Regions from separate parts of the Pseudomonas sp. CMR5c genome, predicted to be linked through region 1. Evidence: riboswitches for the same ligand, from Rfam matches in the RefSeq annotation. Region 1 holds a riboswitch; each other region holds the start of a gene.
What was found. Region 1 has a riboswitch for cobalamin ahead of C4K40_RS12765 (TonB-dependent siderophore receptor). Riboswitches for the same ligand answer to the same signal wherever they lie in the genome.

Region 1 (7,098 bases):
TATGGCAACGCCACCGCCTATGCCGCCCGGATCCTGGAAGGCTTGTGGACCTTGCCGCTGAAAGTGGCCGGCAACCAGCCTTATGAAATCGATCCATTGAGCGATATGACGGTACCGGTGCACGGCGATGCCCGGGGCCTGGATTCGGTGTTGATCGAGGTGCGCAACGACCTGCTGCGCACCCCACAGGCGGTACAGCACTGGAGCGATTGCCTGGCGCCGTTGCTGTAGTGCCTCAAGAGCACCGAGGATCATCCAATAACGCTGTTAGCAGGACTGCAATAACAATCAGAAAAACCGCTGTGGTGTGTCTTTGATCCTGCCAGGTTCAAACACCGGCCCGCGGCCCAAGCGTCAATGACGACGCACGCCGCGGGCTTTGCCCCCTATTGGCTACAAGGAGAAGTGCTTCATGGAGATTGAAGAATTCGGCTACAAGCAGGAACTCAAGCGCGGGCTGAACCTGCGCGACCTGGTGGTCTACGGGATGATCTTCATGATCCCCATCGCCCCGTTCGGGGTCTACGGCTACGTCAACCAGGAGGCTCCGGGCATGGTGCCCCTGGCCTACATCATCGGCATGGTGGCGATGGTCTTCACCGCCCTGAGCTACGGCGCCATGGCCCGCGCCTTTCCCATCGCCGGTTCGGTGTACTCCTATGCCCAGCGTGGCCTCAACCCCCACGTGGGGTTCCTCGCCGGCTGGCTGATGCTCCTGGATTATCTGCTGATCCCACCATTGCTCTATGTCTACGCGGCCATGGCGCTCAACCACCTGTACCCGCAAGTGCCCAAGGTCGGCTTCATCCTGGCGTTCCTGGTCAGCGCCACCTTCGTCAACCTGCGGGGCATCACCTTCACCGCACGGATGAACATCCTGTTCCTGCTGGCGCAACTGGTGGTCCTGGGGATCTTCCTGTTCTACGCCTGGAACGCCCTGCACGGCGGCACCGGCCACGGCGAGCTGACCCTGGCACCGCTCTACAGCCCGGAAAACTTCCACTTCGGCATGCTGATGCAGGGCGTGTCGATCGCGGTGCTGTCATTCCTGGGGTTCGACGCCATCTCGACCCTGGCCGAAGAGGTCAAGGGCGATCCCGGCCGTAGCGTTGGCCGGGCAGCGTTGATCACCCTAGTGGTGATGGGCGCGATCTTCGTGGTGCAGACCTGGATCGCCACCGACCTGGCAGCGGGCATGGGCTTCAAGTCCGCCGACACCGCCTTCTACGAGATCGCCGAACTGGCAGCCGGCAGCTGGTTGGCGACCCTCACCGGGGTGGCCACGGCGCTGGCCTGGGGCGTGGCAGTGGCCATCACCTCGCAAGCGGCGGTATCGCGCCTGCTGTTCGGCATGGCCCGCGACGGCAAGCTGCCCAAGGTGCTGGCCAAGGTCCACCCCAAGCACAACACCCCGCACATCAGCATCTACCTGGTAGCGCTGTTGTCGCTGGTGATCTGCTACCTGTTCATCGACTCGGTGGACACCCTCACCTCGCTGGTCAACTTCGGCGCCCTGAGCGGCTTCATGCTGCTGCACATCACCGTGATCAACTTCTACTGGCGCCGGCAGAAGTCCGGCCAGGTGCTGCGCCACCTGGTCTGCCCGTCGATCGGTTTCGTGATCGTCTGCGCCATCATGTACAACATGGGCGTGGACGCGCAGAAACTTGGCGCCATTTGGGTGGTCGCAGGATTGGTATACCTGTTCGTGCTCAACCGGCTGGGCAACGGTGCCGCCCTGCCGGATCCGCTCAAGCAATAGTGAACACGGCGCGTTGCCCTGCGGGGTGACGCGCCATCCCGGCACGGCCATCAAGAGCAGCCCGGGAACCGGCCGCCGGATGCCACGGCCGGAGACAATGCGTGGTAATCGACAGTGATGTCTGGCTGCCCGGCCCAAAGCCGGCGGCCCTTGATACAGGAGTGCACCCATGCTGGCCTTGCGTCCCGTGGCGTTATCCGATCTGCCCCAACTGCGGCGCCTGGCCCGCGAACGCCTGCTGGGCGTGACCTCGCTGGTGGACGACGAAACCTGCCTGCGGGAAAAGATCCTCGACTCCCTGGCGTCCTTCGCCAAGGCCGAGGCCGGCCAGGGGCCGGAGAACTATTTCTTCGTCCTCGAAGATCCCGCCACCAGCCGGCTGCATGGCTGCTCCGACATCCTGGCCACGGCCGGCTTCAGCGAACCGTTCTACAGCCTGCGCAACCGCCCGTTCATCAGCAGCTCGCGGGAGCTGGACATCCAGCATGGGGTGCCGACCCTGTCGCTGTGCCACGACCTGAGCGAGCAGACCCTGCTGCGCAGCTTCCACATGGACGTCGAACTGGCCGGCAGCCCCCTGGCGCAACTGACCTCCCGGGCCCGCTTGCTGTTCATCGCCGCCCACCCCCAGCGTTTCGCCGACAGCTGCATCAGCGAAATCGTCGGCTACAGCGACACCGACGGCCAATCACCGTTCTGGGAGGCGGTGGGCCAGCATTTCTTCGACCTGCCCTATGTCGAGGCCGAGCGCCTGTGCGCCCTGCAGGGACGCGGGTTCCTGGTCGAGCTGATGCCCCAGTACCCGATCTACATCCCGATGCTGGCGCAGGCGGCCCAGGACTGCATCGGCCGCATCCATCCCGACGCCCGGGAAGCCTGCGACATCCTGGTGGACGAAGGTTTCGCCCCGACCCAGTACGTCGACCTGTTCGATGCCGGACCGACCCTGCAGGCGCGCACCAACGAACTGCGCTCGATCATCCAGAGCCGGATGGCCACCAGCTACTTCGCCGCGCAGAGCGGCCGGGGCCGACCATGGCTGTTGAGCAACGACCGCCTGCAAGGTTTCCGCGCCATCGTCGCGCTGCTCGACGAAGCTCCAGAGGAACGTATCGGTCTTGGCCAAGAGATGTTCCAGGCCTTGCAACTGGAGCCCGGCGCTGCCGTGCGGAGCATTGCGCTATGACCCTTTATCGACTCGCAACCGTGGCATTGCCAGGAGCCCGTGCATGATCGTGCGCCCGATTCGCGTCTCCGACCTGCCCGCGCTGCTGCGTCTGCTGGGGGGCAGCCAGCGAGAACTGGACAACCTCAGCACCGACCCCGAGCGCCTGGACCATCGGGTGCGCTGGGCCCAGCGCACGTTCGCCGGCCAGGTGGAACGCGCCGATGCCGACTACCTGTTCGTGCTGGAAGATGACGAGCAGCAGGTGATCGGCATCTGTGGCTTGAGCGGTGCCATCGGCCTGCGCGAGCCCTGCTACAACTACCGGCTCGGCATCACTCGCGGCAGCGCCCCGGGACTGGGTATCGAGAAACAGATCCCGACCCTGTTCTTGAGCAACGACATGGCCGGGCAATCCCAGCTGTGCTCGCTGTTCCTGCGCCACGACCTGCGCCAGGGCTATACCGGGCGCCTGCTGTCCACGGCGCGCTTGTTGTTCGTCGCCGAGTACCCGGCGCTGTTCGGCGACAAGCTGGTGGTGGAGTTGCGCGGCCAGGTCGACAGCCAAGGTTGCTCGCCGTTCTGGGACAGCCTGGGGCGGCACTTCTTCAAGATGGATTTCCAGCAGGCCAACCGCCTGTCCAGCCATGGCGGCAAGTCCTCCATCGCCGAGCTGATGCCGCGCCAGCCGCTCTATACCTGCCTGCTCAGCCTCCAGGCCCAGGCGGCCATCGGCCAGGCCCATGCCAGCACCGAACAGGCGGTGGGCATCCTGCGCGACGAAGGTTTCAGCCACCAGGGTTGCATCGATGTGTTCGACGGTGGCCCGCTGATCGAGGCCGAAGTGGCGAAGATCCGCAGCGTGCGTGAAAGCCAGGTCCTGCCGTTGCTGGTGGGCAACCCGGACGAGCAGGCGCCGATGTGGCTGATCCACAACCGGCGCCTGGAGAGCTGCCGCATCACCGCCGCGCCCGGGCGCCTGGTGGCCGGCTGCCTGCTGGTGGACCGCCAGACCACCAAGCGCCTGCAACTGCAACCCGGTGACTCGGTGCGTGCGGTGCCATTGCTGGCCTGCCCCGCCGATGCCGGTGGCCAGGCCCAGGTACGCACCTCCCCCGCCACCGCCTGGTAACGCCGGGCAAACCCGCTTGGTATAGCCGCTGCCGCAGGCTGCGCACGACCACGCAGCGGGCGCAAACCTTGCGCACTCCACAATGAAGGCCCCGCGGGCCTTGGCGCAGCTTCGCAGGCTCAGCAGCGGCTACGGGAGCTGGGCTGGGCGATAACGGCATGACTGCACAGCGGACGCAATCGTGGCGGCCACAGGATTGACGAACGGCCGGACGGATGTTCAGATGCCGCCCTGTTTCAGGTGCCTCACGCCGCCGTGCGTGAGGTGAAACGGGAAACCGGTGCGCCCCCAGGGGCAAGTCCGGTGCTGCCCCCGCAACGGTAAGCGAGTGCTGCATTCAACACGCCACTGTACCCAAGGTATGGGAAGGCGAATGCAGCCAGCCTCGCAAGCCCGGAGACCGGCCTGAAGCATCTGTTTGGCAATCCTGCGGTGGGCGGGCATGGGCCGGTGTGGGCGCGTGCGCGTGCCTGCCACCTTCTCCCTGCGTGCTTCCCGAAGACACTTTCGAGAAGACCAACAATGACAACAACAGACAATTCCCTTGCGCGCGACTGGCGCGCTCCGCGCCGTTCCATGGGCGGCGCCCTGCTCGGCTGCCTGTTCAGCCCCTGGCTGCTGGCGGACGACACCTCCCTGAAGCTCGAGCAGCAGTTCGTCTCCGCCCCGTCGGTGGAGTCCACCACCGTGGCCGAGATGGCCAAGTACGGCAGCAAGGTGGAGATCATCGATCGCCAGCAGATCGAACGCGCTGGCCCCAGCAGCGACATCACCCGGGTCCTGCAGATGTACGTGCCAGGCCTCTACGTGGCGCCCAAGAACGGCCCCTTCGACTACGGCACCTATTCGCTGCTGGGTGGGCGCAACGATGACACGCTGATCCTGCTCGATGGCGTGCGCCTGAACAACCGCCTGTACGGCGGTTTGTACCTGGATACCCTGCCAGCCAACGCCATCGAGCGCATCGAAGTGCTCAAGGGCGGCCAGAGCCTGCTGTTCGGCACCCAGGCGGTGTCCGGGGTGATCAACATCGTCACCCGCAGCCCGCAGACCCGCGACGCCTCCGGCGAAGTCAACCTGGGCCTGGACAGCTTCATGGGCAGGAGCGGCGATGCCCGGGTGGAACGCATCGTCAGCAACGGCCTGGGCGACCTCGGCTTGCTGGCCTATGTCAGCCACAACGTCTCCGACGGCTACCAGCCGTTTCGCAACAGCGCCTACAACACCAGCACCCGTGACAAGAAGCGCTCCTATGAGGTGACCACCTTCGGCGCCAAGGCGATCCAGGGGTTCGGCGACGACTCGCGCCTGGAGTTGTTCTACCAGTACACCGACGCCAACCTGGATTTCGCCCGCGCCGCGAACAACAAGAAGACCACCAACGACCGGGTCCAGCAGATCGCCACCGCCACCTTCGAGCAACGCCTGGGCGAGCGCTTCAGCTACTTCGTCAAGGGCCATGTCAACGATTGGGACACGCGCTACACCCGTATCAACAGCAACGATGATGGCGGCATCAAGGTCATCAACCACAACGACTACTGGGGCTTCACCGACTGGGGTGTGCAAGCCGAGGGCAAGGCCGAGCTGGACGGCGGCCATGTGCTGGTGTTCGGTACCGACAACCAGTGGTTCAAGGGCCAGGACGACGTACTCAAGATCGACGACAACAAGGCCCAGGCCAACGCCCTGTATACCCAGTTGCGCCCGGTGTTCGAAGCCCTGCCGGACTGGCACCCGAGCATCGGCGTGCGCCACGAGAAAATCAGCGGCGGCGAGAGCGCCACGGTGGGCATGCTCACCTCGCGGTACGACCTCACGCCCAACTGGCAACTGCGCGGCCAGTACGGCAATGCCTTCAAGCTGCCCAACGCCGAGCAGTTGTTCGCTAACGAACCCTATGAAAAAGGCAACCGCAACCTCAAGCCGGAAAAGAGCGTCAACGCTGAGTTGGGCCTGGACTACAAGGGCAGCCTGCTGGCCGGTGAATTCAATGCCAGCGTCACCGCCTACCGGCGCAAGATCGACGACCTGATTGCCCTGGACGGTATCAACTTCGTCAACGGTGACAGCCAGGTCAGGGTCCGGGGCATCGAGGTGGATGGACGCTGGCAGTTCAGCCCGCAATGGAACCTGTCCGCCGACATGACCCGCAACCTGGTCGAATCACGCAACGTGACTCTGAGCAACATCCCCGGGTTCTTCGCACGCTCGCGCCTGGGCTTCGAATCGCAGGCTCGTATGTGGGGCGTGGGCGGCGCGATCCGTTATATCGGCCAGGTCGAGAGTTCGAAGAAAGTGGACTACGGCCATTACTCGGTGGTGGATGCCGACGCTTATCGCTACCTCGACACGGCCCAGCAGCATCGTCTGAGCCTGCTGGTGGAGAACCTGTTCGACCGCGACTACACCACCAGCATGACCAGCGACAGACCGGCGCTGGACAACCTGGGGCGCCCCTTCACCACCGAAGTGCGCTACACCTACCGCTTCTGAGGCCGACCGACATGCATGAACACTATCAACGGGTGTTGTTCGTCGGTCCCGGTCTGCTGGGTGGCGCCCTCGGCCAGGCCTTCTGCCGCGAGCTCGAGGGCCTGCGCGACGACAGCGTCGAGACCCGGGTGATCGATACCCTGGATGGCTTCGACAGTCTCTGGGCGGCCCTGGACGAAACGCTGGCCAAGGCTGGCGCGGCGTTGCTGGTGGTGGACCTGGAGCCCAGCTCCGACAGCGCCTACCTGGACTGGCTGCGCGATGAACTGGGACGCCGCGCCCGTGCCCACTCCCAGGCGCCACGGCTGTGGGTCACCGCCCAGGCCCTGGGTCGCCGGGGGCTGGATGCGGCCCTGGCCTGGGCCAGCATCGCCCAGCGCGAACGCCACCTGCCATGCGACCAGGTCAACCCGGTGGCCAGCGATCCGGACTGGTCGCAGGTGCCGCCCCACGCCCGCCAGGTATTGCTCTGCACCGGCCCGCGCTGTGTCCGGCGCGGCGCCCTGCCCTTGTGGAAGACCCTGCGTCGCGAGCTGCTGCGCC
Region 2 (7,098 bases), 2.3 Mb from region 1:
TTCCAGGCGCCAGAAAACGCGCCTTTGGAAGGGTTTCCACAGGCAGGTGGCGTTTAAATGGGCTTAAAGCCTTAGATGTACTGAAGAAACTCATAAGTCACATTCTGATCGATTGAATTTGCAAATGAGAGCGATAAAAGGCATAGTCGCTTCTTCTTTTATAACAAGCCACGGTCGTGCCCATGCTAAATCGCTTCGCACCCCTCGTGCCTCTCGCACTCGTTACCCTGTTGTTTGGCTGCGCCTCTCATGCCCCGGTGTCGCAGCAGCAAGTCGTACAGCAGGCTAAAGTCACCACTACCAACCAGTCTTCCGCGGTCTACCAGGAAGAGCTGGCAACTGAAAAGGAACTGGCAGAATTCGCTGACAGCAAGCCTTACCAGTTGCCAGTTCTGGCTGACAGCATCCTCGAGCGCGGCATGTCCCTGATCGGTACCCGCTACCGTTTCGGTGGTAGCTCCGAAGCCGGCTTCGATTGCAGCGGTTTCATCGGCTACCTGTTCCGCGAAGAGGCTGGCATGAACCTGCCACGCTCCACTCGCGAGATGATCAACGTCAAGGCCCCGCTGGTCGCGCGCAACAACCTCAAACCAGGTGACCTGCTGTTCTTCAGCACCAATGGCCGCGGGCGCGTCAGCCATGCCGGTATCTATCTGGGGGACGACCAGTTCATCCACTCCAGCAGCCGTCGCAGTGGCGGCGTGCGGGTCGATAGCCTGGGCGACAGCTACTGGAGCAAGACCTTCATCGAAGCCAAGCGTGCACTCGCCATGGCTCCGACCGTGGTCACCGCACGCAAATAAACAGGCTATTTGTAGGGCGAAGTTAAAGTCTTACTTGAAGTTTGGCGTGTAGGCGCTAGAATCCTGATCTATTGTTGAAACTAACCGCGTAAGCCCTGCTTACGCGGTTTTGTTTTCAGTACCACGGCAGAGAAAGCCGCATCCCGATCAGGATTGTCCAGCTTATGTCGACCTCGGCCCGTATCGCTCTTGTTGTCCTCGCCGCGCTGCTCAGCGCCTGCGCCAGCCGTACTCCGCCACCTGCGCCCGTGGTGCGAGCTCCGGTATTCAGCCCTGCCCAGACCTTTTCACCGGTTGCCGAAGACGTGCTGTTCCGCGCCCTGGGCCTGGTGGGCACGCCTTATCGCTGGGGTGGCAACACTCCGGACTCCGGATTCGATTGCAGTGGCCTGATCGGCTACGTGTATCGCGATGCCGCAGGTATCTCGCTGCCACGCTCGACCCGGGAAATGATCGGCATGCAGGCGCCGGACGTCGGCAAGAATGCCTTGCAGACCGGCGACCTGATCTTCTTCGCCACTAATGGCGGCTCCCAGGTCAGCCATGCCGGCATCTACGTCGGCGAAGGGCGCTTCGTGCATGCACCGGCCACTGGCGGCACGGTGAAGCTCGACAGCCTGTCCAAGGCCTACTGGCAGAAAGCCTACCTGAGCGCCAAGCGCGTACTGCAGCCGGAACACCTGGCGCGCAATCCATAATCCTTTCTTGTCGAGGTGTTCGTGACTGCTCGTACGCTCAACCTCGACGACGCCCTGTATCAATACCTGCTGGATGTGTCCCTGCGTGACACGCCTTTGCTGCGTCGCCTGCGGGATGAAACCCAGGCCTTGCCCACCGCGCGCTGGCAGGTTGCGCCGGAGCAGGGGCAATTCCTCGCCCTGCTGGTCAAGCTGATCGGTGCCCGCCGGATACTGGAGGTCGGCACTTTCACTGGCTATAGCGCCTTGTGCATGGCTCAGGTGCTACCTGGGGATGGTTCGCTGGTCTGCTGTGATCTTCCCGGCGACTACAACGCCACTGCCCGCCGTTACTGGCAGGAGGCTGGAGTCCAGCAGCTTATCGATCTGCGTCTGGCACCTGCCCTGGAAACCCTGGCCAGCCTGGAGCAGCAGGGGCAGGGTAACTCCTTCGACCTGATCTTCATCGATGCCGACAAGGCCAATTACCCGGCTTACCTGGAGTTCGCGCTGCGCTTGCTGCGTACCGGTGGCCTGGTCGTGTTCGATAACACCTTGTGGAGCGGGCGGGTGTTGGAGGTGGCTCCTGCCAGCGAGGATACCCGGGCCATCCAGGCGCTCAATCGTGCCCTCAAGGATGACCCGCGTATCGATCTGTCGCTGCTGCCCCTGGGGGATGGCCTGACCCTGTGCCGCAAGCGCTGAACTCAGGGCTTCTTGGCAGCGCTCACACGCCAGATCTTGTTGCCGACGTCATCGGCGACCAGCAGGGCCCCTTGCTGGTCGATCACCACTCCCACCGGGCGCCCCATGGCGTTCTTGTCGGCATCTAGAAAGCCGCTGAGCAGGTCGATCGGCTGTCCTTGGGGCTTGCCGCCGCTGAATGGCACGAAGAGCACCTTGTAGCCACTGTGGGGCTTGCGGTTCCAGGAGCCGTGCTGGCCGATGAACGCGCCTTCGGTGAAGGGCGCGGGCAGCTTGCTGCCAGTGGCGAACGCCAGGCCCAGCGAGGCCGTGTGCGGTCCCACGGCGTAATCCGGGGCAATTGCCTTGGCCACCAGTGCCGGATCCTGGGGTTTGACCCGTACGTCCACGTGCTGGCCGTAGTAGCTGAAGGGCCAGCCGTAGAAAGCGCCATCCTTGACCGATGTGATGTAGTCGGGCACCAGGTCGCTGCCGATCTCGTCCCGTTCGTTCACCGCTGTCCAGAGGGCTCCGCTGACTGGCTCCCAGGCCAGGCCGTTGGGGTTGCGCAGCCCAGTGGCGAACAAGCGATGCTGGCCGCTGGCACGGTCCACTTCCCAGATCGCTGCCCGGCCTTCTTCCTTGTCCAGGCCGTTTTCGCCGACATTGCTGTTTGAGCCGACGGTGACGTACAGCTTGCTGCCATCCTTGCTGGCGATGACATTCTTGGTCCAGTGGTGATTCAGCGTGCCGCCGGGCAGGTCCACTACCTTGGTGGCTCCGGCGCTGATCCTGGTGTCACCGCTCTGGTAGGGGAAGCGCAGCAGCTTGTCGGTATCGGCTACATACAGATCGTTGCCCACCAGGGTCATGCCGAAGGGGGAGTTGAGGTTCTCCAGGAAGACGCTGCGAGTCTCCGCCACGCCGTCGTGGTCGGCATCGCGCAACAGGGTGATGCGGTTGGCGCTGGGAACCGTGGCCCCGGCGCGCCCCATCACCTTGCCGGCTACCCAGCCGCGGATGCCCCGGCTGTCGTCCGGTTTGGGCGGGGCGTTGGTTTCCGCCACCAGCACGTCCCCGTTAGGCAGTACATAGAGCCAGCGTGGATGATCGAGATTCTCGGCGAAGGCACTGACCTGGGTTCCGCTGGCGGCCAGCGGTTTCGCTCCCTCGGGCCACCCGATGGCCGGAGCGATGTTCAGCGTGGGGATCAGGGTGGGGTTGGGTTCCGGCAGCTTGGGGTTCGGGCCGGTGCCGTCCGCAACCTGCAGGCTGGAGGTTTCGCCGCAGGCGGCGAGGCCGGCGGCGATGGCGATGAGCAAGGTATGGCGAGGCTTGAGCATGCTGATATCCCTATGAGTGCGCGAACGTTCAATCATAGAGAAGCATGGGCGCCCTGGGGTTCCTTGTGTTCAGCGAGCTTCCTTGAACAATACCGCCACTCCGGGGTGGTAGTGGCCGGCTTCGTTGTGCAGCTTGCGGTAGGCATACGGGAAGTACCAGGCCACGGCACAGCAGTGTTCCTTCTGTAGGTCGTCGAGCATGTCTTGCAGTTCCTCGGGAGTCGCGCTGTGCTGGGCCTTTTGAGGTGCGACGAACAGGCAGCCAAGCTTCAGGTCGCTGGCGTGGCTGATGGTCTTCGCTGCATTGGCGATATCCTGCAGGGCCTGGGTCAGGGCCAGGTTGTTGACCCGTGGCCAGCGCTGGGTGGCCTGGATGTAGGTGCGTTCTTCCTTGGTGGCCAGGTACAGGTCGGTACGGGCATTGCGCGCACCTTCTTCGAGCTGCTTCTTGCTGGGGCTGTGTTCCAGGGTCACCATCTCGGCCATCCAGGCCGCGGCCGAAAGCAGTCCCAGGTTGGCCTGTTCGTCGAACCAGTAAGGGGTTTCGTTATCGCCGCGAATCGCGTTGTAGCGGTCAATGCAATCGAACCAGCGCTCCAGCATCGGTCGCAGGAATTCCAGTCTTGGATTGCTGATGATCATGCCTTGCATCGAACTCACCCCTTATTGTTGTGACGGGACGTCATGTCCTGAAAGTGGCTATTTGATATCACTGCTTTCAGTGTGGCACAAGATTGGCGTCAGTTTGTTGATGCAGTGCAGTTTTCCGTTGGGTGCGGCGGGCCGCTTCATTGACGCTCCATTCCCAACCCTCTAACCTTCGCGACTTGTTTCAGGTGCTCTGTGACTCCCGGGTCGACAGAGTGAAACAGGGAAGCCGGTCAGGGCCCGTTCCAGCGATGGAGCCGGCGACGATTCCGGCGCTGCCCCCGCAACGGTAGGTGAGTCAAGATTGCGCAAGTGCCACTGTGTCGAAGCAGGCATGGGAAGGCGCGCAGTCCGGCAGTGGTGCCGCTCACGAGCCCGGAGACCGGCCTGATTCATCCAACGGCATCACGGAGGGCGATGCCAGGCTTGCGCCGTCCATTTCCATTCCTGCCCCCCGTTCCCCAAGCCCCAACGGAGAGCTGCTCCATGAGTGAATCCCTCGAGCGTGACGAACGTCATCTGGCGCGCATGCTGCGCAAAAAAGCGGTGATCGACGAGCGTATCGCCAACTCGCCCAATGAATGCGGGCTGTTGCTGGTCCTGACCGGCAACGGCAAAGGCAAGAGCAGTTCGGCCTTCGGCATGCTGGCACGGTCCATGGGCCATGGCATGCATTGTGGCGTGGTGCAGTTCATCAAGGGCCGCGAAAGCACCGGCGAAGAGCTGTTCTTCCGGCGCTTTCCCGAGCAGGTGCGGTTCCATGTGATGGGCGAGGGCTTCACCTGGGAGACCCAGGATCGCCAGCGTGACATCGCCGCCGCCGAGGCCGCCTGGGCGGTTTCCCGGGAGCTGTTGCGCGATCCGCAGATCGGCCTGGTGGTACTCGATGAGCTGAACATCGCCCTCAAGCATGGTTACCTGGACCTGGATCAGGTGCTCAGCGACCTGCAGGCCCGTCCGCCGATGCAGCACGTGGTGGTGACCGGGCGCGGGGCCAAGCCGGAAATGCTCGAACTGGCCGACACCGTCACCGAAATGGGCATGGTCAAGCACGCCTTCCAGGCCGGTATCAAGGCGCAGAAGGGCATCGAGCTGTGAGCGTGAACCCATGAATGATGTTCGTCATTGCCCGGCGGTATTGATCGCCGCTCCGGCATCCGGCCAGGGCAAGACCACCGTGACCGCCGCCCTGGCGCGCCTGCACCGTAACCAGGGGCGCAAGGTGCGGGTGTTCAAGTGCGGTCCGGACTTTCTCGATCCGATGATTCTCGAGCATGCCAGCGGTGCCCCGGTGTACCAGCTGGACATGTGGATGGTGGGCGAGCAGGAAAGTCGCCGCCTGCTGTGGGAGGCCGCCGGCGAGGCCGACCTGATCCTGATCGAGGGCGTCATGGGATTGTTCGATGGCACGCCATCGAGCGCGGACCTGGCACGGCATTTCGGCGTGCCGGTGCTGGGGGTGATCGATGGCGCCGCCATGGCCCAGACTTTCGGCGCCCTGGCCCTGGGTCTGGCGCGCTACCAGCCGGACCTGCCGTTCGCCGGCGTGTTGGCCAACCGGGTGGGGACCTTGCGCCATGCGCAACTGCTCGAAGGCAGCCTGACCGAGGGGTTGCGCTGGTATGGAGCCTTGTCCCGGGAAACCTCGATCGAGCTGCCCAGCCGCCATCTGGGCCTGGTCCAGGCCAATGAACTCAATGACCTGGATCTGCGTCTGGATGCCGCTGCCGAGGCCCTGGCCAGCAGTTGCCAGGTGGCGCTGCCGCCAGCGGTGGGGTTTGCCGCGCCGGCCCCGGTGGCCTGCGAGCCGCTGCTGGAGGGCGTGCGGATCGCCGTGGCGCGGGATGAGGCATTCGCCTTCACCTACGGCGCCAGCCTCGACCTGCTGCGGGCCATGGGTGCGCAACTGAGTTTCTTCTCGCCGATCCACGATAGTGAGTTGCCGGTGGCCGACAGTCTGTACCTGCCCGGGGGTTACCCCGAGCTGCACCATCAGGCACTCGCCAGCAATAGCGGCATGCTCGCGGCCATCCGCGCCCATCACGCCGCCGGCAAGCCGCTGCTCGCCGAATGCGGCGGGATGCTGTACCTGCTCGATGCCCTGACCGATGTCGAAGGCCAGCGTGCCGAACTCCTGGGGCTGTTGCCCGGCGAGGCTGTAATGCAGAAGCGCCTGGCGGCCCTGGCCTTGCAGGCGGTGGACCTGCCGGAGGGCAGTCTGCGCGGGCATACCTACCATCATTCCCTGACCAGTACCGAGCTTGCGCCCATCGCCCGGGGGGCGAGCCCCAATGGTGGCCGGGGTGCCGAGGCGGTGTATCGCGACGGGCGCATGACCGCCTCCTATGTGCACTTCTACTTCCCATCCAATCCTGTGGCGGTGGCGGCGTTGTTCGCGCCCCGGCCAGGGGTTGCCGAGGGCCTGGCGTGTGACTGAACAGGCGTTTTCCGCGGCCGAGCGCGAGGCGGTCTATCGCGCTATTGCCGAGCGTCGTGACATGCGTCATTTCGCCGGCGGCAGCGTTGCCCCCGAGTTGTTGCAGCGCCTGCTGGAGGCCGCGCACCAGGCCCCCAGCGTTGGCCTGATGCAGCCCTGGCGGTTTATCCGCATCAGTGACCGTGCGCTGCGGGACAACATCCGGCAGTTGGTGGAAGAAGAGCGGGTACGTACCGCCGAGGCGCTGGGGGAGCGTTCCGACGAGTTCATGAAGCTCAAGGTCGAAGGCATCAACGAGTGCGCCGAACTGCTGGTGGCCGCGTTGATGGACGGCCGGGAACGGCATGTCTTCGGTCGCCGGACCCTGCCGGAAATGGACCTCGCATCCCTGTCCTGCGCGATCCAGAACCTCTGGCTGGCGGCGCGCAGCGAAGGGTTGGGCATGGGTTGGGTATCGCTGTTCGAGCCCCAGGCCCTGGCCAATCTCCTGGGCTTGCCCGAAGGTG
Region 3 (7,098 bases), 620 kb from region 1:
CTCTCCGGGTGCCATTGGCCGCCCGTGCGGGCCAACATTCGACGATCAACATAAAAGCTGCTCCAGCTCATGGCGTTCGAGTGCGCGATTGGCTTCAATAGCGGGCTGCGTCGCCTTGCCTGCCGCATGGCTTGCAAGGGCATGGATGAATAACAAGAACGGAACACTTCGAAAGGACCCTGCATGTTGCTCTCCCGCTATCTGTCCGGCCTGTCCAACTTGCTGCACTACCGCCGTGAATGGTTGCGCGCCGACCTGCGGGCCGGTTTGTCGGTGGCGGCGATCCAGATTCCCATCGCCATCGCCTATGCCCAGATCGTTGGGCTGCCTGCGCAGTACGGGCTCTATGCCTGCGTGCTGCCGATGATCGTCTATGCCCTGGTCGGCAGCTCGCGGCAGTTGATGGTCGGCCCCGATGCCGCCACCTGCGCCATGCTCGGCGGGGCCGTGGCGCCCCTGGCCATGGGCGACCTGCAGCGCACTGTCGAGTTGTCGATGATCGTCACCGTGCTGGTGGGGCTGATGCTGATCGCCGCGGGGATCGCCCGGGCCGGGTTCATCGCCAGCTTCTTCTCGCGGCCGATCCTCATCGGCTACCTGAACGGCATCGGCCTGAGCCTGATCGCCGGGCAAATGGGCAAGGTGGTGGGCTTCAAGATCGAGGGCGAGGGCTTCATCCTCGGGCTGATGGATTTTCTCCAGCGCCTGGGCGAGATCCACTGGCTGACCCTGGCCATCGGCTTGGCCAGCCTGGGTCTGCTGATCGGCTTGCCGCGCCGCTATCCACGGGTGCCGGCGGCGCTGGTGACGGTGGCGGTGTTCACCCTGCTGGCCGGGGTCTTCGGTCTCGACCAGTTCGGCGTGGCGGTCTTGGGTCATGTGCCTGGCGGCATCCCCGAACTGTCCTGGCCCAGCACCACCCTGGAAGAGAGCAAGAGCCTGCTGCGCGACGCCCTGGGCATCGCCACGGTGAGTTTTTGCAGCGCCATGCTCACCGCCCGCAGCTTTGCCGCACGCCATGGTTATGCGATCAATGCCAACCATGAGTTCATCGCCCTGGGCATGAGCAACCTGGCGGCGGGGGCCTCCCAGGGCTTCGCCATCAGCGGCGCGGATTCGCGTACCGCGGTCAACGACATGGTTGGAGGCAAGAGCCAGTTGGTGGGCATCATCGCCGCCGTGGCGATCGCCCTGATCTTGCTGTTCTTCACCGCGCCCATGGCCTGGATCCCGCAGCCGGCCCTGGGCGCGGTCCTGCTGATGGCCGGCTGGGGCCTGATCGATGTGAAATCCCTCGGGCAGATCCACAAGCTCAGCCGCTTCGAGTTCTGGCTGTGCTTGCTGACTACGGTGAGCGTGCTGGGCCTGGGGGTATTGCCGGGGATCATGTTCGCCGTGACCCTGGCCATCCTGCGCCTGCTGTACAGCATCTACCAGCCCACCGACGCGGTACTGGGCTGGATGCCAGGCATCGAAGGCCAGGTCGATATCAGCAAGTACCCGCAGGCCCGGACCGTGCCCGGGCTGGTGGTGTATCGCTTTGACGACGCGATCCTGTTCTTCAACGCCGACTACTTCAAGATGCGCTTGCTGGAGAACATCGGGCGCGACGGCAAGCCCGAGGTGGTGTTGTTCGATGCCGAGGCGGTCACCGATATCGATGTCAGCGGCATCGCGGTGCTGCGGGAAATCCGCGACACCCTGGCCGCCCAGGGCATTCACTTCGCCATCGCCCGTGCCCGCGGCACCTTCCTGAAGATGCTGGAACGCTCGGGGATGAGTGCGGAAATGGACGAGCAGCTGCTGTTCGGCTCGGTACGTGCGGGGATCAGGAGCTACCGGATCTGGCGCAACAGCATGCGCGGCAAGCAGTGAGGCGGGGCGGGCGTGAAGGGTGCTACCGCAAACCCTGGGTTTACGGTAGCCATAGCCTCAGAAGCTGTAGTCTGCGCTCACGAACAGCGATCGGGGCTCGCCCATCAACCATTGCTGGCCGCTGTTTTGCTGGGCCACGGCATATCGGCGGTCCAGCAGGTTGTTCAGTTGCAGGTTGAGGCGTACGTCCGGCAGCGCCTGCCAGCCCAGGTTGGCATCCAGCACGGTATAGCCCGGAACATCGACGGTGTTGCCAGTGTTGGCATACCTGGCGTCGACATAGCGCAGGCCCATGCCTGCTTCCAGGTCTTGGGCCAAGGCCTTGTTCAGCCACAGGTTGGCAGTGCGCCGCGGCACATTGCTCGGACGGTTGCCTGCACGGGAGACCAGCTTCCCGGAGACCACCTCGTCGAAGTCATCGTACTGGGCACGAACCGCTGAAGCGTTGGCCGAGATTTGCCAGCCGTGATCCAGAGCCAGTTCCAGCGAAGCCTCCAGCCCGTCGGACGATTGTTGGCCAATCTGTTGTGCCAGGCGGGTCAGCGGATCGGTCGCCAGCAGCTTTTTCTTGACGATGTGATAAGCCGCCAGCGTCCATTCGCCACGGCCATTCCAGAACTGCTGCTTGAGGCCGAACTCGGTCTGCTTGGCTTCGGTCAGGTCCATCTGCATTTGGGTCGGATTGAGACTGATCAGGTTGTTGATGCCGTCTTCACTGGTGGAGTACTGGCCATACAGTGAGAGCTGATCAGTGACCGCGAACACCAGGCCAGCGCGCCAGTTACCACCTGCAAGGCTGCGATCGGTCCGGGTATCGGCGCGCAGGTCGGTGCGATCGATATGGTTCTGGTCGCGGCGGATACCGGTCACCAACGACCAGCGCTCCGACAGTTGCAGGCGGTTTTCCGCAAACAGTGCAAAGGTACGGGTGGTGCTGGCGGTCTGGGGTGAGAAGGCCGACTTGCTGTGGAAATAACCCGGAGCCGGGTTCCACGGATCGATGTAGTCACCGCCGATATCCTTGTAGGGCGAGTTGTTGGCCACGCCGAAACGGATCCGGTTGTACTCCAGGCCGACCACGGTCTTGCTGTCCAACCCGAACAACGAATGATCGAAGGTGAAGCTCTGGCGATCGCCGATCTGTTCCTGGTCGTGCTTGATCTCCAGGTTGTCGCCTCGCAATAGCTGCTCCCTGGAGTCGACCCAGTTGTAGGCCTCGGCATTGCGCCAGTGGCGACGGCTCTTGATGTAGTAGAGCTGGTTGCTGGCGCTGAGGTTGTCGTTGAGCACCCACTCGGTGTTCAGGCGCGTCCATTCATCGTTGTAACGCTGTACCGCGTTACGCAGGTTGTAGTTCTTGTCCCGCAGGCTGTCGCGGTAGCGGCCGGCGATCAGCGGCGTGCCAAAGTAGCTGGCAGGCTCGCTCTCTCCACGTTCGTGGGCCAGGGTGAAACTCAGGTCTTCAGTGGCTTGCCAGCGCAACGCTGCGCTCAATGCCTGGTTGCGTGATTGGCCGTGGTCGACCCAGCCATTGCTGTGCTGCTGGTTCAGCGTCAGGCGATAGCTGAGGGTGTCGGTGAGCGAGCCACCGCTATCCAGGCCCATTTGTTGCCGGTCATTGGAGCCATAGCCCAGGCGCAGGCGGTTATGGATCTCACCTTCGAAGGGCTTCTTGGGTATCACATTGATCACCGCTCCAGTGGCGCCTTCGCCGTAGAGCACCGAGGCTGGGCCGCGGATGATATCGATGCGCTCCACCAGCCACGGATCCACCGGGAACGTCTGGCTGCCGGCACCGGTATACAAGCGTGAGCCGTCGAACAGCGTCATGACCGAACTATGGCCGATGAACCCCCGCGCCGACAGCGCCGTATTACCGTTGCCAGGCGTGGCGACGCTGGTGATGCCCACTGAACGGGTGACCGCGTCCTGGATCGTCAGGTTATTACGGGCTATGGCCTCACTGTCGAGGCTGCTGGTGCTGGCCGGAGTTTCCAAGGCCGTCAGGTTCAGGCGTGAACCGGCCGGCAGGGGAGTACTCAAGGAGATTGGACTATCGGTGGCCTGTGCCGTCACTTGCGCTTGCGGCAGAACCAGGGAGGGCTGTTGCCCAGCCAGCGCCAGGGGCGTGAGGCTCATGCAAGGCAACAGGGTGAAATACAGCCAGGGGTAAGACTGGGGTAGCAACACAGAAGTGCGGGACATGCGATTCCTACTGCTTATCAGGAATGAATGAATCCCGGAGGGAACAACGCATAGGCAAGCGCAGGCACGCGAGCCCACGCAAACCGGACTGCGCCCGCCCACCGCGGGGTTGTCAAACGACGTTGCAGGCCGGTCTCCGGGCTTGCGAGGGACATGAAGCAATCACCTTCCCATGCCTTGGCACAGTGGTCTGTCGATTGCTTCGCTCGCTTACCGTTGCGGGGGCAGCGCCGGACTGATCATCGCAATGACGCACCGGCTTCCCGTTTAACCCCATGCGCGGCGGCATGGGACACCTGAAACTGGCGCGCATCTGACCACCGGCGAGACCCTCGCGTCAATGGCACCTGGCTATCACTCGGGGCGTCGGAGCACGCTTTCATTTCGATGGTGCTGATGCTGCTTGGCTTGCAACTGGAGGTAGCCGTGTCATTGGCCATGGCCATTGTTGCCGCAAGCCCTGGCGATGTTCCGGCTGGGTCGGCGCCTGGAGCACAGGTGCACCGTTACCGAAGTGGTTGACGAGCGCGGCGGTTAACGACTCAATGCGCCCCCGGAGCGTATCGACAGAACATGGACCTGCACCTGATGACCGAGTGGCAACGACTGTACGAAGAACACGAGACCCAGCTGGATCGCCTCTACGAGGATGTCCTGGAGGGCAGGCTGGAGCGATTGCGGGCCTTTGCCCAACAGTATCCGCAGTTGCTGGAGCTGCCCCGCTATGGCTCCGCCGGGGATATCGGCCTGCTGCATATGGCCGCCAGCGAAGGCCAGGCCGAGGTTTGCCAACTACTGCTCGAGCTGGGCCTGGAGGTGGATCGGCCGGTGCGGGTCAGTGGCCAGGAAACGGCGCTGGGGCTGGCGGCCAGCGAAGGGAGCCTGCCGACCTGCACCGTGTTGCTCGACGCCGGCGCCAGTGCCAATGGCCTGTCATTGAGCATCTGCCCGCCACTTTACTCGGCCGCGCTGGCGGGCCATGACCAGGTGGTCGCACTGCTTCTGGCGCGGGGCGCCGCGGTCAACCAATTGCATCGGCGCTTCAACAACAGCGCCCTGGATGCCGCGCGCACCTGGGGCCACCCGGCGGTTGCAGAGCTGCTGCAAGCCAATGGCGCACAGAGCATCCTGGATATCGATGTCCCAGACGTCGAGGGGCCAGGGCAGGCGATCGCGACCTTCGTCCACAACAGCGCCGGCTGGGTGCTGCCGGCGCTGTTCAGTCCGCCCAGCGCGGACCCTCGGTTTTCGCTGCATATCAGCTTGCTCACCAAGGGTCGCTACAAGCTGTTGTTCACCATTGGCCTGTACCGCACCACTCCCATGACCGAGCTGTTCGTCTGCCTGCCCGAGGACTGGGCGCTTCCCCAGCATGGACTGGCGCAACAGCCAGCCTGGTGCTTCCCGGTGCAGCTACTGGCTCGCCTGGCGCGCCAGAGCCTGGAACACCAGGCCTTGGGCGAGGGGATGCTGGTGCTGCGTGATGATCCTGGCTATGGGGACCTGGCCTGGCCCGATTCGGTGGATGCGATGCTGGTGGTGGACAAGCCCTGGGACCCGGCATCCGCGGCCGAGGAGATTGCCGACGATGACCGGGTGGCCCTGTTGTTGCTGGTCCCGGTGAAGTTCACTGCCAAGGGCAGGCCCACCGGCGAGGCCCTGGATGCCCTGGTCGCCCGCAAGCGCAAGGCGAGCTGGAAGGTCCTGGCGCTCAAGTCCCCGACCTGATACCCGGGGGAGGGAAGTGGCAGCCCCCGCCGGCCCATGGGCGTCGACGGGGACAGTAATGGGTCCAGAGGACGTTACTGGGTGATGGTCAGGCTGCCGGTGGCCTGGACCGAGCCATACCGAATGCGCGAATAGACCGGGTCGCTGTAGCTGAAGTCCATGACGGTGCCCATGGAACCAAGATGTATGGCCTGGCAGCTGAAGTTCACTGCCACTTGCCCGCCATAGGGCGTGACGCCAATGGCGACCTGGGTCGGCCCGGTCCATTCGATCTTGCAGCCCAGCGTGCTGCCCCCGGCGCTGGTGTTGTAGCCTCGGCAATTCAAGCTGGCGTTACCGTTGCTGGTGCTGGGGAAGCCAGCCCACTTGGCGATGGCCAGGTTGGCCGAGCAGGAGGTGTTGATGCTGTTGGCCCCCGGAGCAAGCTTGTAGACCCCGGAAGGCGGCGCGAGGGTGGCGGTGACAGGAGTCAGCGGCAGTGGCGAGAACGTTGCGGCGGCCTGGTTTTCAACCACCGTCGTCCTCGACGGAGGAAGCTTGCACACCACCACGGCACCGACGTCGTCGGACTTCTTCAGTTCACCCAGGGCGGTAATGTCAGAGCCGCCCCTGGACTCGCAGAAGAGTTTTCGCAGCTGGGCGTTTTCTTCGATATCGGCCGTGGATGAGGCCTGGGCCAGGGGGGCGAGTGCCAGGCCGATGACTCCTGCCAGCAACAGGCGTGAAAGATTCATGATCGATTCCTTATCGATGTTAAGACCGGGCGAAGGGTATGCCCGGCCTGTCGCCGATTTAATGACAAAAGCTCGGGTGCGAGCCTGGACTAAGCTGGATCGCAGTTGCGATGGTGCCTTGGGCCCATCGCTGAAAACCCACCCCACAATGCGAGGAAGGCTACATGCCGCACATCGAGGTAATCCTGGTAGATGACAACGACAGGGAAGTGGGCTTCATGGAGAAGCTGGCCGCCCACAAGGTCGGGGCGCGCCACCGGGCGGTATCGGTCTATGTGTTCAACAGCCGCAATGAACTGCTGCTGCAAAGGCGCGCAGCGCGCAAATATCATTGCGGCGGTCTATGGAGCAACACCTGTTGCGGGCACCCGCTGCCAGGCGAGAGCACCGATCATGCGGCGCAAAGACGCCTGGAAGAGGAGATGGGCTTGACCTGCCCGGTGACCAAGCGCTTCGAGCTCGGTTACTTTCTCCATCTGCCGGGAGGCTTGATCGAGCACGAATACGGGCACCTGTACTTTGCCCGTTGCGATGTTGAGCCCGTCTTGAATCCCGA
Region 4 (7,098 bases), 1.5 Mb from region 1:
GTTCCAGATGCAGCTCGGCGCTGTTGATCACCCGTACTGCGCTATGTCCCTCGAGCACCGCCTGGGGCACCAGGGAGCCGGCGTAGATGATCACCGGGCAGCGATGGATCAGGCGCTGGCCCTTGACGGTGATCAGTTCCGGGTCGCCGGGGCCGGCGCCGATGAAGTAGACAGTCATGGCAATGTCCTGTGAAAAAGGGGGCGAGCGGGCTTCATGATGAAGATCGCTCATGATCGAGGGCGGGGATTATCGGTGATTCTACGGGCAAACAGCCAATGCCAGGGTGGCTTCGGCGGATTTTTGCCGGGGCACCAGCAGTTGCGCCGAGCCTGCTTGCAGGCATTCGGCCATGGCCAGGGCGGCGCTTTCGGCGACGCCATGACAGCCGGTGCGTTCGAATGCGGCCTGCGACCTGTGGCTCAGGCGGGAGTCGTAGGGCGCCAGTTGGGCACTGCTGAAGAAGGTCAATGGCAGCGACAACTGCTGCGCCAGCTCCAGCAGGCCCGGTTCATCCTGCTTCAGGTCGATGCTGGCCAGGGCCTGTACCTGGCCCAGGTCCAGGCCATGGGCCCGCAGCACCTGGTCCAGCAGGGCGCGCAGGGCGCTGGCCGGGCAGCCCTTGCGACAACCCAGGCCGACCACCAGGGCCGGCTCGGTGATCATGCCCGCTGGCCATCCTCGCCCTTGCGCCGGAACAGCCAGGCGCTGATCAAGCCCAGGGCCAGCCAGAAGGCGGCATTGGTCAATTGCGAGGCGATCTTGAACTGTGCCTCCAGTGCTTCGGGGGCCAGCATCGAATGCACTTCCGGTTGGGGAGCGCCGATCACATGGGGCACGGCGATGATGGCCGCGCCCAGCAACTTCAGCAGCCAGTTGCCGGCGAACACGATCAGTGCCAGGCCCACGGCAGTGGACGCGGCGGCACCGACCCACCAGGTCTGGCGCTGCACCAGGTCGGCCGCGGCGGTGCCCGGCAGCTCCGGCGGCAGGCCCAGGGTGGGCGCCAGGCAGAAGGTGGCGTAGCCGGCCAGGCCCCAGAGCAGGCCCTGGGAAGTGCGGCTCGGTGCGCGCAGGGTGTAGAGGCCTGCCAGCATCAGGGCGAAGCCCACGGCGACCACCAGGTTGCCGCCGGTGGTGGACAGCACTCGCTGCCAGCCGTCCTCCGGTTCCCAGGCTTCTTCATCGTGGACGTGCCCGGCCATGGCGCCCGGGGCGTGTTCATGGACTGCCTCGGTGGCCGGGGCCTTTTCGTAGGTTTCCGCCTGGAGAATCAATGGCGCGACCCAGAAGCTTTGCAGCAAGGTCAGCAGCAGGGCGGCCAGCAGCCCGGTGAAGCCCGCGGTTTGCGCGATACGCTTGATCATCGGACGGGTCTCAGTGGCAAGGGAAGGCGGCGCTGTGGCGGGTGTCGTGGGCGGCGTTATGCACCGCCTCGATATGCGAGAAGCCGGCGAAGTACACCAGGCAGGCGCCAAGGATCGAGGCACCGATGGCGGCTACCAGGCGCTGGCTCAGGGTGGCGGTGCTGCTGGCGGAATGGCTGGTGCTGCTGATGGTCGACATGGCGCGTTCCCTTGGGTTTGTCAGCGGGAAGCGGCGCAGGAAAACCCCGCGTGGCGTTCACGCAGGGTTTGCAACAGCGCCCGCCCACCGCGGGTTTGTTATTCGTGTATTGCGGGCCGGTCTCCGGGCTCGCGAGGGGCAGGGCGGGTCATGCCATGCCGGCAAGTGTCGCCTTCCCATGCCCGGGGGCACAGTGGATCTGACACTTCGCTCGCTTACCGTTGCGGGGGCAGCACCGGACTGGTCACCGCTGGCAAGCGCGTGATTCACCGGTTTCCCGTTTCACCCTGTGAAGGGCACCCGTAACAAGTTGTGTAGCAAATCATGGGCAAGGGAGCGCCGTCAATCGCCGGTTGGCACGGGAAGCCGCCGCATATGTGCATTGACCGTCCTCCGCGCTCTGCGTAGCCTTGCGCCTTCGAGGTTCTTCGGCCAGCGGTCGAAGCTAAGACGGGAACGCGGTAGAAGCCGCGGCTGCCCCCGCAACTGTGAAGGGTTCCATTCCTGCACGGCCACTGCCTGGCGTCCATGACGCCGGCGGGAAGGCACAGGAAGCGTCAGTCCTGGACTGGCAAGCCCCCAGCCAGGAGACCTGCCTCGACCCAGATTCTCACTACAACCGGGCGGGGTGATCCGGTGGCGAAATCAGCACCTGGCCCGCGCCGTGCCTGTCGTCCCGTATGCCCGCCTCCTTCGCCAAAAGGGCATCCGATGAAAACACTGGCCAAACTTCCCGTCACCATCGTCACCGGCTTCCTGGGCTCGGGCAAGACCACCTTGCTGCGGCACATGCTGGACAACGCCCAGGGCCGTCGTATCGCGGTGATCGTCAACGAGTTCGGCGAACTGGGCATCGACGGCGAGATCCTCAAGCAGTGCTCCATCGGCTGCACCGAGGAAGAGGCCAGCGGCCGGGTCTTCGAATTGGCCAACGGCTGTCTGTGCTGCACCGTGCAGGAAGAATTCTTCCCGGTGATGCGTGAACTAGTGGCCCGCCGTGGCGACCTGGACCATATCCTCATCGAAACCAGCGGCCTGGCCCTGCCCAAGCCCCTGGTGCAAGCCTTCCAGTGGCCGGAAATCCGCAGCGCCTGCACCGTCGATGCGGTGATCACCGTGGTCGACAGCCCGGCCGTGGCCGCCGGCACCTTCGCCGCCTTCCCGGACCAGGTGGACGCCCAGCGCAAGCTCGACCCCAACCTGGACCACGAGTCGCCACTGCACGAGCTGTTCGCCGACCAGTTGTCCAGCGCCGACCTGGTGATCCTCAACAAGACCGACCTGATCGACCCGGCCGACCTGGCCAGGGTCCGCCAGGAAGTGGCCGAGGAGCTGCCGCCGGCGGTCAAGGTGATCGAGGCCAGCAGCGGGCGCCTGCCCCTGGACGTACTGCTGGGCGTGGGTGCCGGTTCCGAGGAGCACATCGACAGCCGTCACAGCCACCATGACCACCACCATGACGGCGACGATCATGACGACCATGACCACGACGCCTTCGACTCGATCTCCATCGAGCTGCCCGAGGCCGACGAAAGCCTGCTGCTCGATGCCCTGACCCAACTGGTGGTCAAGCACGGCATCCTGCGGGTCAAGGGTTTTGCGGCGATCCCCGGCAAGCCGATGCGCCTGCTGCTCCAGGGCGTGGGCACCCGCTTCGACAAGCACTTCGACCGCAAGTGGGGCGCTGATGAGAAACGCATCACCCGCCTGGTGCTGATCGGCCAGGAACTGGATGCAACCCAGCTGGAAGCGCAACTGCGCGCCGCCCTGGGCGCCTGACCCATGCACCTGCTCAGGACCCAGCCCGGCGGATTCGTGTCGGATGACAACATCGCCGACCTTGGACAAACCCCCGCCGAGCTGGTGGTCCTGTGCAGCGGCGACTCCAGCCTGGCGCTGCTGGCCGAGGCCGCCGAGCAACTGCCAGCGGACTACCCCAGCTTTCGCCTGGCCAACCCGATGCAGGTGCAGAACCACGCCTCGGTGGACCTTTACGTCGACCAGGTGCTGCGCCATGCCAAGGTCATCCTGATTTCCCTGCACGGTGGCATCGCCTACTGGCGTTATGGCGTCGAGCAACTGGTGGAGCTGTCCCGGCGCGGGGTGCAGCTGATCCTGGTGCCGGGGGACGACCGGCCCGACCCGGAGCTCAGCGACCTGAGCACGGTGTCGGCCGTGGAGCGCGACCGCCTGTGGCAGTTCCTGCGACAGGGCGGGCGAGAAAATGCGTTGAATTTCTACCGCTGCCTGAGCGGCTTGCTGGGGCGCGATTACCCCTGGAGCGAACCGCAGGTGCTGCCGCGCACCGCGCTCTATCACCCGGCCAGGAGCCAGGCCAGCCTGGCGGATTGGCAGGCCCACTGGCAGCCCGGCCAGGCGGTGGCGGCGCTGCTGTTCTATCGCTCGCACTTGCAGGCGGCCAACACCGCATTCATCGACCTGTTCTGCCAGCGCCTTGTGGCTGCCGGTCTCAACCCCTTGCCGATCGCCGTGGCCAGCCTCAAGGAGCCCGGCTGCCTGGCGCAGGTGCAAGACTGGCTGGATGAGACCGGTGCCGGAGTGATCCTCAACACCACCGGTTTCGCCCAGTCCAGCCCCGAGGCGCCGCACCTGCGACCGTTTCGCCGCGACATCCCGGTGATCCAGGCCATCTGCGCCCAGGACAACGAGCCGGGCTGGCAGGCCAGCGAACAGGGCCTGGGCCCACGGGACCTGGCCATGCACATCGCCTTGCCCGAACTGGATGGACGCATCATCAGCCGGCCTATCAGCTTCAAGGACCTGGCCTGGCGCAGCGAGCGCAGCCAGTCGGACGTGGTCTGCTACCGCGGCCAGCCCGAGCGCATGGACTTCGTCGCCCGGCTGGCAAGCAACTGGGTCGAGCTGGGCCGCCTGGACAACCACCAGAAGCGCATCGCCCTGGTCCTGGCCAACTACCCGACCCGCGACGGGCGCATCGGCAACGGCGTGGGCCTGGATACCCCGGCGGCGGCGCTGAACATTCTCAAGGCCTTGCAGGCCGAGGGTTATCCGCTGCCTGGCGAGCTGCCGGCCAGCGGCACCGAGCTGATCCAGCAATTGCTCGGTGGCGTCAGCAACGATCTGGACAGCCTCGACCTGCGCCCTTGCCAGCAGAGCCTGGCCCTGGACGACTACCAGCGCCTGTTCCAGGCATTGCCCGAGGCCAACCGCCAAGCGGTGCTGGAGCGCTGGGGCGCCCCGGAGCAGGACCCGATGTTCCGCAACGGGCGGCTGATGGTCGCTGGCCTGCGCCTGGGCCTGACCTTCATCGGCATCCAGCCGGCCCGGGGTTACCAGGTCGACCCCAGCGCGGTGTACCACGACCCGGACCTGGTGCCGCCCCATGCCTACCTGGCGTTCTATTTCTGGCTGCGCCAGGTCTACGGCGCCCACGCAGTGATCCACGTCGGCAAGCACGGCAACCTCGAGTGGCTGCCGGGCAAGGGCGTTGGCCTGTCGGCCCAGTGCTGGCCGGACGCCTTGCTGGGGCCGCTGCCGAATATCTACCCGTTCATCGTCAACGACCCAGGGGAGGGCGCCCAGGCCAAGCGCCGGACCCAGGCGGTGATCATCGATCACCTGATGCCGCCCCTGACCCGCGCCGAAACCTATGGCCCGCTGCGTAACCTGGAGCTGTTGGCCGACGAGTATTACGAGGCCCAGTTGCTCGACCCGCGCCGCGCGCGGGAGCTGCAACGGGACATCTTGCGCCTGGTGCGCGAGACCCAGATCGACCGCGAGCTGCAACTGGACGGACCACTGGAAGGCGAAGCCGATGCGGCGCTCTGGCTGCCACGGCTGGACACCTACCTGTGCGATCTCAAGGAATCGCAGATCCGCGACGGCCTGCATGTGTTCGGCGAGTCGCCAGAAGGGCGCTTGCGCATCGATACGTTGCTGGCCCTGATGCGCATCCCCCGGGGCGACGGCAAGGGCGCCCACGCCAGCCTGCTGCGGGCCCTGGCCAAGGCCTTCGAGTTGGGGTTCGACCCGCTGGACTGCGCCCTGGCCGAGCCCTGGACCGGGCGGCGGCCGCAGGCCCTGCAACAGCTCAGCGATGCCTTGTGGCGTACCGCCGGGGATGTGCGCGAGCGCCTGGAAATCTACGCCGGGCGCCTGATCGAGGCGGCCTTGCAAGGCCCGGTGGCGCAACTGGACGAAGCCGGTTGGGAGCCGGTGCGCAGTATCATCGAAGGCTTGCGCGAGGTGGTGGCGCCGCGCCTGGATGCCTGCGGCCCGGCGGAGATGCGCGGCCTGCTCGATGCCCTGCAAGGCCGCTTCGTGCCGGCGGGCCCCAGCGGCGCGCCCAGTCGCGGACGCCTGGACGTGTTGCCCACCGGGCGCAATTTCTATTCGGTGGATGTGCGCAACCTGCCCACCACCACTGCCTGGCGCATCGGCTTTCAGTCGGCCAACCTGATCCTCGAGCGCCACCTGCAGGATCACGGCGATCACCTGCTGCAACTGGGCCTGTCGGTCTGGGGCACGGCCACCATGCGCACCGGTGGCGACGATATCGCCCAGGCCATGGCGCTGATGGGCGTGCGGCCCGTCTGGGCCACCGGCAGCCAGCGGGTCGACGACTTCGAGATCCTGCCCCTGAGCCTGCTGGACCGGCCCCGGGTCGACGTGACCCTGCGGATTTCCGGGTTCTTCCGCGATGCCTTCGCCAACCTCATCCGCCTGTTCGACGCTGCGGTGCAGGCGGTGGCGGCCCTGGACGAGCCGGCCGACATGAACCCCCTGGCGGCCAGGGTCCGTGCCGAACGCGAAGCCTTGCAGGCTGGCGGCCTGGACCCGGAAGCAGCGGCGCGCCAGGCTGGCTGGCGGATCTTCGGGGCCAAGCCCGGGGCCTATGGCGCCGGGGTCCAGGGCGCCATCGACGGTCGGCTGTGGCAGAGCCGCGAGGACCTGGCCGAGGTCTACCTCAACTGGGGAGGCTACGCCTACGGCGGCAGCGATGAAGGCACCGCCGCCCGCGAGCAGTTCGCCGCTCGCCTGGGCCGGGTCCAGGCGGTGGTGCAGAACCAGGACAACCGCGAGCACGACCTGCTGGATTCCAACGACTACTACCAGTTCCAGGGCGGCATGCTGGCGGCGGTGGAGAGCCTGGGCGGGGCCAAGGTCGCCAGCTACCACGGCGATCACAGCCAGCCCGACCTGCCGAAGATCCGCAGCCTCAAGGAAGAGCTCAACCGGGTGATCCGTTCCCGGGCGGTCAACCCGAAATGGATCGAGGGGGTCAAGCGCCACGGTTACAAGGGTGCCTTCGAAATGGCCGCGACCCTGGACAACCTGTTCGCCTTCGATGCCACCACCGAGCTGATCGACGACCATCAGTACGCCTTGCTGGCCGATGCCTACCTGCTGGACGACTCGACCCGCGAGTTCGTTCGCCAGCATAATCCCCACGCCTTGCGCGATATGACCGAGCGTTTGCTGGAGGCCCAGCAGCGCGGCCTGTGGCAGGAGCCCGGAGCCTATCGCGAGGCCCTGGAGCATCTGCTGCTGGA

Region 2: it holds a riboswitch for cobalamin, as region 1 does, so the genes downstream of both, cobO (cob(I)yrinic acid a,c-diamide adenosyltransferase) here and C4K40_RS12765 (TonB-dependent siderophore receptor) in region 1, are expected to answer to the same signal.
Region 3: it holds a riboswitch for cobalamin, as region 1 does, so the genes downstream of both, C4K40_RS15310 (TonB-dependent siderophore receptor) here and C4K40_RS12765 (TonB-dependent siderophore receptor) in region 1, are expected to answer to the same signal.
Region 4: it holds a riboswitch for cobalamin, as region 1 does, so the genes downstream of both, cobW (cobalamin biosynthesis protein CobW) here and C4K40_RS12765 (TonB-dependent siderophore receptor) in region 1, are expected to answer to the same signal.

The regions. Positions count from the first base shown of each region.
Region 1 covers NZ_CP027705.1:2,711,165-2,718,262, reverse strand. Annotated here, with positions in the region: gene C4K40_RS12785 (N-formylglutamate amidohydrolase) at 1-231, shown strand, start outside; gene C4K40_RS12780 (APC family permease) at 413-1,762, shown strand; gene C4K40_RS12775 (arginine N-succinyltransferase) at 1,932-2,948, shown strand; gene C4K40_RS12770 (arginine N-succinyltransferase) at 2,992-4,059, shown strand; cobalamin riboswitch at 4,281-4,483, shown strand; gene C4K40_RS12765 (TonB-dependent siderophore receptor) at 4,636-6,555, shown strand; gene C4K40_RS12760 (ferredoxin) at 6,567-7,098, shown strand, end outside.
Region 2 covers NZ_CP027705.1:5,000,041-5,007,138, reverse strand. Annotated here, with positions in the region: gene C4K40_RS22890 (C40 family peptidase) at 183-803, shown strand; gene C4K40_RS22885 (C40 family peptidase) at 968-1,501, shown strand; gene C4K40_RS22880 (O-methyltransferase) at 1,523-2,185, shown strand; gene C4K40_RS22875 (sorbosone dehydrogenase family protein) at 2,188-3,507, opposite strand; gene C4K40_RS22870 (hypothetical protein) at 3,577-4,158, opposite strand; cobalamin riboswitch at 4,325-4,561, shown strand; gene cobO (cob(I)yrinic acid a,c-diamide adenosyltransferase) at 4,642-5,253, shown strand; gene C4K40_RS22860 (cobyrinate a,c-diamide synthase) at 5,264-6,592, shown strand; gene bluB (5,6-dimethylbenzimidazole synthase) at 6,585-7,098, shown strand, end outside.
Region 3 covers NZ_CP027705.1:3,334,968-3,342,065, forward strand. Annotated here, with positions in the region: gene C4K40_RS15305 (SulP family inorganic anion transporter) at 184-1,875, shown strand; gene C4K40_RS15310 (TonB-dependent siderophore receptor) at 1,933-4,080, opposite strand; cobalamin riboswitch at 4,190-4,395, opposite strand; gene C4K40_RS15315 (ankyrin repeat domain-containing protein) at 4,654-5,808, shown strand; gene C4K40_RS15320 (hypothetical protein) at 5,883-6,542, opposite strand; gene idi (isopentenyl-diphosphate Delta-isomerase) at 6,707-7,098, shown strand, end outside.
Region 4 covers NZ_CP027705.1:4,203,503-4,210,600, reverse strand. Annotated here, with positions in the region: gene cobM (precorrin-4 C(11)-methyltransferase) at 1-178, opposite strand, end outside; gene C4K40_RS19265 (cobalamin biosynthesis protein) at 260-664, opposite strand; gene C4K40_RS19260 (CbtA family protein) at 661-1,365, opposite strand; gene C4K40_RS19255 (CbtB-domain containing protein) at 1,376-1,564, opposite strand; cobalamin riboswitch at 1,661-1,883, opposite strand; cobalamin riboswitch at 1,969-2,179, shown strand; gene cobW (cobalamin biosynthesis protein CobW) at 2,276-3,343, shown strand; gene cobN (cobaltochelatase subunit CobN) at 3,347-7,098, shown strand, end outside.